One region of the Paraburkholderia pallida genome, then DNA from elsewhere that is predicted to be linked to it. Evidence: riboswitches for the same ligand, from Rfam matches in the RefSeq annotation. Region 1 holds a riboswitch; the other holds the start of a gene.
The links. A riboswitch is a leader RNA that binds a small molecule or an ion and turns the genes downstream of it on or off. The one in region 1 is predicted to bind glycine.
Positions count from the first base shown of each region.

Region 1 (7,050 bases):
GGAATGAAGTCGATCGAATGCCCCTCGATCGCGCCGTGCTCGCCGATGGCGGCGCTGGGTGCTGCAATCCGTGCCGCGACTCTTTCGTTTGCTTCCATCGTGTGCCCCATGTCGTAATGGACGATGCTGCATAAAGACAGGACGCCCGGAGCGCGGCCCGCGAGAGCGGGCCGGTCCGCCGCGTATCGAAGACTTGATACCGACGCGCCGCTACGCGTCGTTCAGCGTGATCCAGACGGCCTTGGTCTCCATCAGGGCGTCGAGCTGCTCCGCGCCGAGGTCCTTGCCAAAGCCCGATGCCTTGAAGCCGCCGAACGGCATGGCCGGATCGATCGTGCTATGCGCGTTCACGTAGACGCTGCCGGCGCGCAGCTTCGGCACCAGTGCATGCACGCGATTCAGGTCGCGCGAATAGATCGCCGCGGCGAGGCCATACGGCGTGTCGTTTGCGAGCGCGACGGCCTCGCTCAGGTCGTCGAATGGCGCGCTCACGAGCACGGGCCCGAAGATCTCCTCCTTCACGATGCGCATGTCCGGGCGGCAATGCGCGAAGATCGTCGGTTGAACGAAATAGCCCGATCCCTCCACGTTGCGCCCGCCATACACCAGTTCCGCGCCTTCGCGACGGCCCGCCTCGATATACGACGTCACACGCGCCTTCTGCTGCGCCGAGACGAGCGGGCTGATGAAGCAGTCGCGATCGAGGCCCGGCGCGATCTTGAGCGTGCGCGTGTAGTCGATCAGCGCGGCGAGGAAGCGTTCGTGCACGCTGCGTTGCACGTAGAGGCGGCTGCCGGCGTCGCACACCTGCCCCGAGTTGAAGAACATGCCGTTCGCCACCGCGCGCGCCGCGGCCTCGATGTCCGCATCGTCGAGCACGAGCACCGGCGACTTGCCGCCCAGCTCGAGCGTGACGCGCTTGACGCCGTCGAGCGCCGCGCTGCCGACCTCGCGCCCCACCGCCGTGGAGCCCGTGAACGTCACCTTGTCGATGCCGGGGTGGCGCGCCATGGCGGCGCCGATCACATTGCCGCGCCCGGTCACGACGTTCACCACACCGTCGGGAATGCCGGCCTCCTGCACGAGCTGGGCGAAGCGCAGCGTCGACAGCGAGGTCAGCTCCGCGGGCTTGATCACCGCCGTGCAGCCCACCGCGAGCGCCGCAGCCAGCTTCCACGCCAGCGTCTGCAGCGGGAAATTCCACGGCACGATGATCCCCACCACGCCCACGGCCTCCTTGCGCGTATAGGCGAGGTAGTGACCGGGCAGCGAAGGCTCCACGGTGCGCCCGTGCAGCTTGGAAGCCCAGCCCGCGAAATAGCGGAACGTGTCGACGGTTCCCTGGACATCCACATCGCGCGCATTCGCCACCGATTTGCCGACGTCGATCGACTCGATCTCGGCCAGCTCGTCGGCGTGAGCCTCGATCAGATCGGCGAGGCGATGCAGCAGGCGCTCGCGCTTGAGCGGCTTGAGGCGCCGCCACGCGCCGCCGTCGAACTGCCCGCGCGCCGCGGCGACTGCACGGTCGAGGTCGCCTGCCGTGGCGAGCGGAATCTGCGTGATGATGCCTTCGGTGGACGGCTCGACCACGTCGAGCACCTCGCCCTCGCTGCCCGGCACGAACGCGCCGGCGATGAACATGCGTTGCGGCTGCTCGAGAAAGCGCCGCGTTGCTTCACGCACGCCGAACTGCTCCAGATAGTTTCGTACGATGGAATCCAAGCTTGTCTCCTGATCTCGCGCGGCGTCGTGCGCCCACGGCGCGCGCATTAATGTTTCGTGCCGTTGCCTGCGTCGCTGGCCCTGGTCCTCAATGCCTCAATGACTCAATGGCTTAGCGCCGATGCTGGCTGCGAGCGTGAAAGATGACGCCGATCGAATTCAGCAGCAGTTGAGCCGCAAGAATGGGCGTCACGCCCGCCGGATCGTAGGCCGGAGCGACTTCCACGAGGTCCATGCCCACCACGTTGCCGTGGCTGCGGCGCGCGAGCCCCTGGATGATTTCCAGCACTTCGTAGTAGGTGAAGCCGCCATGGCTCGGCGTGCCCGTGCCCGGCGCGATGGACGGATCGAAGCCGTCGATGTCGATCGTGATGTAGTAGGCGCGGCCTTCGGGAATCCGTGCCAGCACGCCCTCCGCGCCGAGCCGGCGCACGTCGCGCACGGAAAGAATGTCGGAGCCCGCCGCTCGCGCGGCGTCATAGTCGCCGCGGTTCGACGACGAAACGTTGCGGATGCCGAGCTGCGTCATGCCGCTGATGTGCTGCATCTCCGAAGCGCGCCGCAGCGGATTGCCGTGTCCGTAACGCACGCCGTGGCGTTCGTCGACGAAATCCAGATGCGCGTCGAAGTGCACGATGTGAATCGGGCCATGGCCCTCGAACGCCTGGATCACCGGGGCGTGAATCGAATGATCGCCGCCGAGCGTCACGGGCATCGCTCCATTCGCGAGAATCTTGCGCACCGCGCTTTCGATGTTGGCGTTGCTCGCCGCCATGTCGGTGTGGACGATGTCGGCGTCGCCCACGTCCACCATGCGCACCTGGTCGCGCGTCAGATAGAGCGCGTCGTCTTCGTGATCGTAGGCTCCCGCGTGGCCGAACGAAAACAGCGTGGACGCTTCGCGGATGCTGCGCGGCCCGAAGCGCGCCCCCGAGCGCCATTGCGTGCCCATGTCGTTGGGCGCGCCGAGGATCGCCACATCGGCGTCGATGCGATCCCAGTCGAGGCAGACCGGCGATTTCGCGAACGTGCAATGGCCCACGAACGGCAAATCCAGCCGCCCGCTTTCGTATGTGTTGCCCGGCATGAGTGTCTCCGTGTGTGATCCGCTGGGTCATCCAGTCAGGAATCGGTGAACGACCCGGTTTTTATCGGGCCGCCGCTTTGAGACACTATGTGGGTATTATTTTTGACCAAAAATCCCGGGGTTCAGATATTCATATCGGAATTTCCGAAGCAAGCGATCATGGAGAACGCGGGCAATGACGCAACTGCAGGACGTGGATCTCAAGCTACTCAGGGTTTTCATGCATGTCGTGCGATGCGGCGGCTTTTCAGCGGCCCAGGCAACGCTGAACGTGAGCCAGTCGACCATCAGCGAGCAGATGACCACGCTCGAGACGCGCCTCGGCCTCAAGCTGTGCGAGCGCGGCCGCGGCGGCTTCCGCCTGACCGAGCACGGCCTCGCAACGTACGAGGCGGCCCAGCGCCTGCAGGTTGCCGTAGAGGCGTTCTGCATGGACACGGACGCGCTGAAGCAGCATATCGCGGGCCGACTCTATCTGGGCATCATCGACAACACGGTGACGGACACCGCTTCGCCGCTGCCGCGGGCCTTGCAGAAGTTCGTTTCGCGCGGCGAAGACGTGCATGTCGACGTCTACATCGGCACGCCGGCGGAGCTCGAGGAGCGCGTGCTCGACGGCAGGCTTCATGTTGCGATCGGGCACTTCCCGATCCACGTGCCGGGCCTCACCTATACCGAGCTCTATCAAGAACCCGATGGGCTCTATTGCGGCAAGGGGAACCCCCTGTTTGCGGGGGCGGGGGAAGGTGGCGTTCAGATCGAAGCCATCGCTGCGAGCCGCATCGCGGCGCGCGGCTACCTGCAGCAGCACGATCTGAAGATGCTCAGCGCGAGCAAGGCCGCCGCGACGGTCGACAACGTCGAAGCGCAGGCGATCCTGATTCTTTCCGGCGCATATATCGGATTCCTGCCCAACCACTATGCGGCGCGCTGGGTGGAACGCGACGACATGCGGCGCATCGGCCCCGAGCAGTTCGGCATGCAGTCACCCTTTTGCGCGGTGACGCGCCGGGCCTCCGCCGTGCCGTCCATCCTGCAGGCGTTCATGATCGACCTGCAGGAGGTCTGGCTGAATGACCGCGCGGGCCGGCACGGAGACGCAACAAAACCCGCGCGCCGCAAGTAGCCGCGGCGCGCCGCGCGCTCAGGCTGCCGCGAGGCGAACGCCCTGAGCCGTGCCGGCCATGCCCTCGATCAGCGCGGCGACGTTCTCCGCCGTTGCGGCCGACAAGGTCCAGCCCAGATGTCCGTGCCCCGTGTTGTAGAACACGCCCGGCATGCGCCCCCTGCCGACCTTCGGCAGCATGCTCGGCAACATGGGCCGCAGGCCCGCCCACGGAATCACGCGCGACGTGTCGACCTGCGGGAACAGACGGCGGGTCCATTCGACCAGCGGCGCGATACGGTCCGCGCGAATGTCGCGGTTGAACCCGTTGATCTCGGCCGTGCCCGCCACGCGGAACCGGTCGGCGCCGAGCCGGCTCGTGACGATCTTCGCGCTCTCGTCGAGCAAGCTGACCCAGGGTGCCGCGCGCTGGCTCTTTTCGTCGTCGAGACCTACGGTGATCGAATAGCCCTTCACCGGATACACGTTCACGTGGTCGCCGAGCATCGACGCGAATGCACGGCTGTTCACGCCCGCACAAACGACGATACGTTCGAATATTTCGTCATGCGAATCGTTCTGCGACAGCGTGGAGAGCGTGAACGTGCCGCCCGGGTCGCGCCGGATCGCGGCGATCTGCGTGTCGTAGTGGAATTCGACGCCATGCCGCACACTCGCCATCGCGAGGCCGCGCGTGAACTTGTGGATGTCGCCGGTCGAATCCGAGGGCGTGAAGAAGCCACCGAAAAACGCGCCCTCCAGGGCCGGCTCGATCTCCCGGATCTCGGCCGGCGTCACGGGCCGGCGATCGAGGCCGCCTTCGGTCAGGACGGCGTTGACCTTCGTGGCCACGTCAAAGCTCTTGCGGTCCTTGTAGATGTGCAGGATGCCGCGCTGCTCGAGGTCGAACTCGATGCCTTCGTTACGGGCCGTTTCGAACAGGTGCTCGCGGGCCGCCATTGCGAGGCGCACCGTTTCGAGCGTGTTGGCCCGATAGTTCGGGATCTGCCGCAGAAATTCGGCCATCCACGAATATTTGTGCCACGCGGGCAGCGGATTCACGAGCAGCGGCGCGTCGCGCGTGAGCATCCAGCGCAGGCCTTTGAAGACGGTGGCGGTGTTGTTCCAGACTTCGGCATTGCACGCCGAAAGCTGACCGCCGTTCGCGAACGACGTCTCCATGGCGCTATAGCGGTGGCGTTCGAACACGGTAACGCGAAAGCCGCGCTTTGCAAGGGCGTAAGCGGTCGTGACGCCGGTGATCCCGGCGCCAATGATGGCGATTCGTGACATGACATGGTCCAGATTAGATTGAGCACTGTCGTTTCCGACAACCGTGCCCCATCTGTCCATGTACCTGAGAGTTTCTTCCCGCGCCGGCATCCAGCACGCCGGGCGGAAATCTCCTTCGGTGGGCGCCTGCGCGCCGCTCTCCAGATGTGTTCTCGCTGCAGGGTCCTTGTGCCTGAGAGTTTCCGGGGCGGTTGCTCCGTCGGCGCCGTCAAATGCTTTCGCAGTGACAGTCTCTCCCGCTGCAGTTCATCGAACAGTGCAAAGATAGCGGGCCATTATTGCCGCTGCAAGCGATTTTTTTTCCTCGCGAAGGATTGCGCGTACGCTTGGCCCTGGCCCTCGTCGCTCACGAAGCGCCGCCCCGCAAGCACAGGTGATACCGGCGCGGCATGAAAGCCGGACCGCGCGGGCGCTGCCTCAAGCCGTCTTGCGCAGGAAGCCTTGCGTGCCGCCGTTGCGGTTCGGTGCGAAGCCGTTCGCGTGCAGCGATTCCTCCACCGTGTCGTAGAACACACCGATCTTGCTGATCTCGCGCGCCTCCTTCGCCGTCGCGATATCGCGGCCGAATTCGCGCGAGATGCGCACGAGTTGCTCGATCTGCTTCACGGTGCTCATCTTTTCGGTGCGCTTCTGGTTCCAGAGGCAGTCTTCCGTGCCGCAACGCACGTGCAGGCCCATCGCAATCCCCATCATGTTCACGGGCAGTACATTGCGCACATTGCTCTCCACCGTGACCACCGCGCCGTCGGGCACCGCGCGGATGAAGTTGCCGAGGCTGTAGATGTTCGGCGTATCCATGCCGCCGGCGATCGCCACCCAGTTCATGACCAGCGGGCCCTTGTAGAAGCCGCGGCGCATCAGCCGCTCCACCGACTCGAAGCTGTTGAGGTTGTAGCACTGGAACGCGCTCTGGATGCCCCTGGCCGTCAGCCGGCGCACGTGCTCCTCGACCCAGCCCGGCTGTGCGGGCACGGTCATTTCCTTGTACGCGTTAAAGAGCGTCGGGTTCTCGCGCGAGGTGCCCTTGAAGTCGGCGTCTTCCGCCTGATCGGTGACATTCATCTGCGAAGTATTGACCGTCACCGTGACCTGGTCCGGCGTGGGTTCGAGCTCGGCCAGCATGTGGCGGGTGTCGTCGGAGAGCCACTTCGCCGCTTGCCCTTCGTTTTCGGGCGCAAACGAGATCGAGCCGCCCACCTGGATGATCATCTCCGGCACCGCCTTGCGCACGCCGGCAATCAGTTCGTTGAACTTCGACAGACGCTTGCTGCCCTTGCCATCGAGTTCGCGCACATGGAGATGCAGCACCGTGGCGCCCGCGTTGTAGCAGTCCACCGCTTTCTGGATCTGCTCATCCATGGTGACCGGAATGTCCTCGGGAAAGTCCGAGGGCAACCAGCCTGGCGCGTAAGGCGCCGCGGTAATGATCAAGGGCTGTTGATTCTCGGGAAAGAGGTGGCCGTCGAGAAAATTCATGCGGGGTCTCCGGGGGGAAAGCGGCTGTCGCATCCGCAGGCGAGCGCGTTGGCGAGTCCAGCGCGCCGCCCGATAGTGATGCGTGCCATTGTCCGGTTTGGGCCCATTCCCCGCTTGATCATGCGCGCCAGTCGATTGACTATCCATGACAGGCGCCGGCAACACCGTCACTGATCGACGCGGCGCGATGCGGGGTGGCGCGCGATGGCGCGCCCGAATATCGGCGCCTCCTCGTCAAGCCTTCAGGACCGCACCGCCCCACTCGCCCGCGTGGCCCGCAACACGTACTCGAGCACCGCGATCACCATGCAGTTGACTACCAGGCACAGCAAGCCAGGATTGAAGCCGCCGAGATCGTAGCGGC
Region 1 is NZ_CP038149.1:1,671,418-1,678,467, forward strand. It holds gene E1956_RS22615 (purine-cytosine permease family protein) at 1-98, opposite strand, end outside; gene E1956_RS22620 (aldehyde dehydrogenase family protein) at 211-1,725, opposite strand; gene speB (agmatinase) at 1,838-2,812, opposite strand; gene E1956_RS22630 (LysR family transcriptional regulator) at 2,988-3,938, shown strand; gene E1956_RS22635 (D-amino acid dehydrogenase) at 3,957-5,210, opposite strand; glycine riboswitch at 5,253-5,364, opposite strand; gene E1956_RS22640 (beta-keto acid cleavage family enzyme) at 5,628-6,686, opposite strand; gene E1956_RS22645 (sodium:solute symporter family protein) at 6,929-7,050, opposite strand, start outside.

Region 2 (7,050 bases), on a different contig from region 1:
CGCGACCGTCTGGATCAGGCCCATCAGGTTCTTGCCGGTGTCGGCGAGGCCGTCGGCGTTGTCGTAGCCGGTGGCTTCGCTGTCTTCGCCGATTTCCTGTTCAGGCTTCGTCCCCTTGCGCTTGAGCCATTCGAGGAACTCCAGCACGTTCTGCCACTTCGACTGCGCCTGGCGCTCGTCGAAGGCGTCGTACAGATACGCCTCGTAGTGGATCGCTTCCATGAGGTCGTCGAGGACGACCGTTGCCGGGTCCTTGTGTGCGCGCTCGGCGAGCCGCTGCATGAAGTCGCAGAACACGCGCATCGGCTCGACCTGGCGCGCCGAGAGCCGTGCCTCAATGCCGCCCATATAAACCGCTTCGAACAGCGAAACCTTCGCCTGCCCCGCGAACGAGCCAAGCGCTTCGAGCGTGGTATTGCCCACCCCGCGGCGCGGCGTGGTGATCGCGCGGATGAACGCGGGATCATCGTCGTGGTTGGCGATCAGGCGCAGGTACGCGCAGATGTCCTTGATCTCGGCCTTGTCGAAGAACGACTGGCCGCCCGAGAGTACATAGGGAATGCGCTCGCGGCGCAGCACCTGCTCGAAGATGCGCGCCTGGAAGTTGCCGCGATAAAGAATCGCGTAATCGCGGAACTGCGCGCGACGCTCGAACTTGTGCGAGGAGAGGCGGAACACCACCGACTCGGCCTCGTGCTCTTCGTCGTTGCAGGGCGTGACGGTGATGGTGTCGCCCATGCCGTGCTCGGACCAGAGCTTCTTCTCGAAGAGCTTCGGGTTGTTGGCGATGACGTTGTTCGCCGCCGTGAGGATGCGCACCGTCGAGCGGTAGTTCTGCTCGAGCTTGATCACATGCAGCTTCGGATAGTCCTTGCCGAGCTGCGCGAGATTTTCGATCGTGGCGCCGCGCCAGCCGTAGATGGCCTGGTCGTCGTCGCCCACGGCCGTGAACGCGGCGCGCGGGCCCGCCAGCAGCTTGAGCAGCTCGTACTGGCAGGTGTTGGTGTCCTGGTACTCGTCGACCAGCAGGTAGCGCAGCTTGTTCTGCCAGCGCTCGCGCACGGGCTCGTTCTTCGCGAACAGCTCGGCGGGCAGGCGGATCAGGTCGTCGAAGTCCACCGCCTGATAGGCGTGCAGCGTCGCCATGTAGTTGCGGTAGACGATCGCGGCCTGATGCTCGTCCTCGTTCGAAGCGGTCGCGAGCGCCTCTTCGGGCATCACGAGGCCGTTCTTCCAGAGCGAGATGATCGACTGGATCTTGCGGATGAAGCCCTTGTCGGTCGAGCCCACCTGCTCCTGGATCATGGCGAAGCAGTCGTCGGAGTCCATGATCGAGAACTGGGGCTTCAAGCCCAGGTGCTCGGCTTCCTGGCGCAGGATCTGCACGCCCAGCGAGTGGAACGTGCAGACCGTGAGCTGGTTGGTCGGCACCTTGCGGCCTTCCTTGCCGGGCGTGGTGAGCGTCTTGCCTTCGAGCAGCTTGCCCACGCGCTCGCGCATTTCGGCGGCGGCCTTGTTGGTGAAGGTGACGGCCGCGATATGGCGCGGCTCGAAGCCTTTCGCTTCGATCAGGTGCGCGATCTTCTGCGTGATCACACGCGTCTTGCCGCTGCCCGCGCCGGCGAGCACGAGACAGGGACCGTCGAGGTAGCGCACCGCTTCGCTTTGGGCGGGATTCAGGCCTGCGGACATCGTTGCTGGATTGGAGAAAAACGGGTGGTGTAGCTGGGAGGCGTGCGCGCGGGGCGCCCAGCCGGGGGGCCGAGCTGGAGGCGGCCGGCCGGGGGCGCTCATCCTTGCGTGGCGCGGCGCCCGCGCACGAGAGCGCGCGAAGCACGGCAAACCGCATGGCGCGAGGCGCGCGTAACAACGCGGCGGCCTCTCACGCGAGAGCTGCGATGTTAACACGAGGCGGCTGCGCGCCGATGCGGCCCCGACGTCATCCACCGACTCGCCCCACTCACACGGCACTGAACCACGGCGGCCCGCCGCATCACGCCTGCGCCCACGCCATCCGTCCCCAGACTTTCGCCACGCCTGGCCCGTGCAACGCGCCAGCCACGCGTGCCACAATGGCAGGCCCCCTTGGCGGGCTCCCGCCACCCGCGGCGACGGCTCGCGCCGCGCCGCCTCATTGCTGGAAAGAGGACGCGCTTCATGACTGCACCGCTGCAAATCGGCCTGATGGGCTATGGCTTCGCCGGCCAGACCTTCCACGCACCCGTGATCGCCCATAGCGGCGCGGCCACGCTTGCCGCCATCGCGACGAGCCAGGCCGAGCGCGCACAGGCCGACTATCCCGATGCCGCGATCGTCCCCGACCTCGACGCCCTGCTCTCGCTCGACGCCATCGAATGCGTGGTGATCGCCACGCCCAACGACACGCACTACGAGCTCGCGCGCCGCACGCTGGAGCGCGGCAAGCACGTGCTGGTCGACAAGCCGGTCACGCTCACCGCCGAGGAAGCAAGCACGCTCGCCGCCATTGCGAAGCAGCGCGGCCTCGTGTTCGCGCCGTTCCACAACCGCCGCTGGGACGGCGATTTCCTCACCGTGCGCGATTTGCTCGCGAACGGCGAGCTCGGCCGCGTCACGCACTACGAATCGCATTTCGACCGCTTCCGTCCGCAGGTGCGCCAGCGCTGGCGCGAGGACGCGACACGCGGCGGCGGCCTGCTCTATGACCTCGGGCCACATCTGATCGACCAGACGCTCGCGCTCTTCGGCGCGCCCGAGTCGGTCACGGCGTTCGTCCACACGCGCCGCGACCACGCCACCGCGCCCGACTACGTGCACCTCGTGCTGCGCTACCCGGGCCACGACGCCGTGCTGCATGCAAGCGCACTGGCCGCGTTCGCGCCGCGCTTCGTCATCCATGGCACGCGCGGCAGCTATCTGAAGAACGGGCTCGATACGCAGGAAGATCAGCTCAAGGCGGGGTTGCGCCCGGGCCAGCCCGGTTTCGGCGACGGCAACGAGCCGGGCCGCCTGCACATGCTGGCTGATGACGGCACGGAAACCGAACTCGAAGTGCCCAACGCCGCCGGCAATTACGCGGATCTCTATCGCGCGCTCGCCGCCGCGATCCGCGATGGCGAGCCTTTCCCGGTGAGCCCGCAGGACGCCGTCGACGTGATGAGGATCATCGAGATCGCCACGCAGAGCGCCGCCGAAGGCCGCACGATCGCGTTCACGCCCACGGCTTGATAACGGACCCGCGCGCAAAACCGCGCGTTGGCGCGGTCGCGGGCGCTTCGCCCGGCGTTCAGCGCCCGCGTGCCGGCACCCCATGCACCTTGCATTTGCCCGACGCAATTGAAAGGTGTGAACAAATCGTTACAAGTGCATGCAGCGCCGCGGTCATCGGGTGGCGCGCGCGGCACGTTTGCCGACATACAACGCAAAAAAACCGAGCAACAACGACTAAAAGCTGCGACCAAAAGGAGAGTCTCAATGACCCGTTTGAACCGTGCCATCCGCTACGCCGCCGTCGGCGCGCTCGTCTCGACGCTCGCCGCTTGCGTGGTCAACCCGCCCCCGCCGCCGCGTCCCGTGGTTGTGAACCCCGGCCCGAATCCGCATGAAGTGGCGGTGGACCGCCTGCACGAGGTCGACGGCCGCATCGACAATCTGAGCCGCCGCATCGACATGCGCGTGAATCAGGGCTACTACCCGCCGCCCCAGGGCGCCGCGTTCCATCACCGCCTCGACACGATCCGCGGCGAAGCGCACGACATGGCGGCCCAGCACGGCGGCGGCATCTCCGGCGACGAGCAGCACGTGCTGAACCAGGAGCTCGACACGGCGGCGCGCGCCATCGGCGAGTAAAGCGGCAACCCCGGCGGCAACCCCGTCGGCAATCCCGGGAGCCACCCCGCCCCCGTTTTTTTCCGCATTGACACACCCGCCAAGCGTCGCGCACAATCGCTGCGCGCGCCGGGAGAGCGCGCCGTTTGTCGCACCCCGCCACCAGGCAGGTGCAACGCGGCGCCGCCGAAGGGGCAACCCACAAACTCTCAGGCAAAAGGACCGTGCGCGCCGGACCTCCGAATCGCTCGCGCGCGCCTGTGCGCCGCGTGTGACTTTCGAGTCCGAAACTCTGGAGAGCGGCAGTAGAACGGCTGGGCAAATGAGCCCCGGGCGTTCAGGCTGCCCACCGAAGGGGCGCGCGCCATCCAGCAGCATTCAACACGGCGCAATCTCTCAGGTATCGAGGACAGAGGGGCCATGCAAGAACCGACCCCAGGCATAGTGCCTGTGGCGTTTCCTGCATGGCCTTTTTCGTTTTCGCGCGATTTTTCGCGACCGCCTGAGGCCCCATGACCGAACTCAAACGCACCCCGCTGAACGACTCGCACCGCGCGCTCAATGCCCGCATGGTCGACTTCGGCGGCTGGGACATGCCCGTCAACTACGGCTCGCAGATCGACGAGCATCGCGCGGTGCGGACCGACGCCGGCATGTTCGACGTCTCGCACATGTGCGTGGTCGACTTCTCGGGCGCGAAGGCGCGCGAGTTCTTCTCCCGCGCGCTCGCCAACAACGTCGCCAAGCTCACGACGCCGGGCAAGGCGCTCTACTCGTGCATGCTGAACCCCGAAGGCGGCGTGATCGACGACCTGATCGTCTACTACTTCGCCGACGACGAATTCCGCACCGTGGTCAACGCGGGCACCGCCGAAAAAGACATCGCCTGGTTCGAGAAGCTCAACGCCGAAGGCGGCTTTGGCCTCACCATCACTCCGCGCCGCGATCTCGCAATCGTCGCCGTGCAGGGTCCGAGCGCGCGCGAAAAGGTCTGGCAAGTCGCGCCCTCCTCGCGCAGCGCCACCGAACTCCTCAAACCCTTTAACGCCGCGAAGATCGAAGCGTCGCCGTTCGGCGAGCTGATGGTCGCGCGCACGGGCTACACCGGCGAAGACGGCTTCGAAATCGTGCTGCCCGCCGCTGCCGTCTGCGAATTCTGGGACGCCCTGCAGCGCCAGGGCGTGAAGCCCTGCGGTCTCGGCGCGCGCGACACGCTGCGCCTCGAAGCGGGCATGAACCTCTACGGCCAGGACATGGACGACAGCGTCTCGCCGCTCGACGCGGGCCTCGCCTGGACCGTCGACATGAAGGAGCCGCGCGAGTTCGTCGGCCGCCCCGTGCTCGAGGCAAACGGCTCGCGCATGGCCTTCGTCGGCCTGATTCTGCAGAAGGAAAACGGCAAGGCCGGCGGCGTGCTGCGCGCGCACCAGAAGGTGCTCACGCCGCACGGTGAAGGCGAAATCACGAGCGGCACGTTCTCGCCGACGATGCAGGAATCGATCGCCTTTGCGCGCGTGCCCCAGGGCGTGCAGCCGGGCGACGTCGTGCAGGTGCAGATCCGTGACAAGGCCCTGCCTGCAAGCGTGGTAAAACTGCCCTTCGTGCGCAACGGCAAGGTGCTCGTCGCCTGATCCGCAAGGATTCGAGCCGCGCACGCCCCCCCTCTTTCAAGTCATAACGAACCACGCACTGGAGCAACCCATGAGCATCCCGGCCGATCTGAAATACACCGAATCGCACGAATGGATCCGCACCGAAGCCGACGGCACGCTGACCATCGGCATCACGGACCACGCACAAGAAGCGCTCGGCGACATCGTCTTCCTCGAGCTGCCTGATGCGGGCCGCGCCGTCGCCGCCGGCGACGCCGTTGCCGTGATCGAGTCGGTCAAGGCCGCCTCGGACATCTACGCACCGGTCGCGGGCGAGATCGTCGAATCGAACACCGCGCTCGTCGACACGCCGGATCAGGTGAACGGCGCGCCGTACGAGTCGTGGCTCTTCAAGATCAAGCCGGCCGCCGACGCCAAGCTCGACGCGCTGATCGACGCCGCCGCCTACGAAAAGGCCATCGGCGCTTAACACGCAGGCGAAGTCGCCTTAACCAGACGGCGCGGCGGCGCGCGCATTGCCCACGCCGCCCGCGCCCGCAGGAAACCCTATGAAGCTCGAACACCCGGATCGTCTGATGAACACGCCGCTCTCGGCCCTTTCGCTCGCCGCACTCGAAGCGCACGACGCCTTCGCCGCCCGCCACATCGGGCCCGACCCGGCCGACCAGCAGGCGATGCTCGACACGCTCGGCTTCGCCTCGCGCGCCGCGCTGATCGACGCGGTCATTCCGGCCGCGATCCGCCGCAAGGACGCGCTGCCGCTCGGCCCCTTCGGCGAGCCGCGCTCGGAAGCCGAAGCGATCGCCGCGCTGCGCGCGCTCGCAGACAAGAACCAGGTGTTCCGCTCCTACATCGGGCAGGGCTACTACGACACGCACACGCCGGCCGTGATCCTGCGCAACGTGCTCGAAAACCCGGCCTGGTACACGGCCTACACACCGTACCAGCCGGAAATCTCGCAGGGCCGCCTCGAAGCCCTGCTCAACTTCCAGCAGATGATCGTCGACCTGACGGGTCTCGCGATCTCAAACGCGTCGCTGCTCGACGAGGCCACCGCCGCCGCCGAAGCGATGACGCTCGTGCAGCGCGTGGGCAAGTCGAAGTCGAACGTGTTCTTCGTCGCCGACGACGTGCTGCCGCAAACGCTCGAAGTCGTGAAGACGCGCGCGAAGCCGATCGGCATCGAGGTGAAGGTCGGCCCCGCCGCTGAAGCCGCCAACGCAGGCGCGTTCGGCGTGCTGCTGCAATATCCGGGCGTGAACGGCGACGTGCGCGACTATCGCGAACTGGCGCAAGCCATCCACGCCGCGGGCGGCGCGGTGATCGCCGCCGCTGACCTGCTTGCGCTCACGATGCTCACGCCGCCGGGCGAATGGGGCGCCGATGTGGCCGTGGGCAACTCGCAGCGCTTCGGCGTGCCGATGGGCTTCGGCGGCCCGCACGCCGCGTACCTCGCGGTGAAGGACGAATTCAAGCGCCAGATGCCGGGCCGTCTCGTCGGCGTGACCGTCGACGCCCAGGGCAACCCGGCACTGCGCCTCGCGCTGCAAACGCGCGAGCAGCACATCCGCCGCGAAAAGGCCACCTCGAACGTCTGCACGGCGCAGGCGCTGCTGGCCATCATGGCGAG
Region 2 is NZ_CP038148.1:734,680-741,729, reverse strand. It holds gene E1956_RS03255 (UvrD-helicase domain-containing protein) at 1-1,692, opposite strand, end outside; gene E1956_RS03250 (oxidoreductase) at 2,158-3,207, shown strand; gene E1956_RS03245 (hypothetical protein) at 3,463-3,828, shown strand; glycine riboswitch at 3,928-4,041, shown strand; glycine riboswitch at 4,090-4,230, shown strand; gene gcvT (glycine cleavage system aminomethyltransferase GcvT) at 4,320-5,438, shown strand; gene gcvH (glycine cleavage system protein GcvH) at 5,509-5,889, shown strand; gene gcvP (aminomethyl-transferring glycine dehydrogenase) at 5,969-7,050, shown strand, end outside.
Region 2: another riboswitch for glycine. It lies ahead of gcvT (glycine cleavage system aminomethyltransferase GcvT); the one in region 1 lies ahead of E1956_RS22635 (D-amino acid dehydrogenase).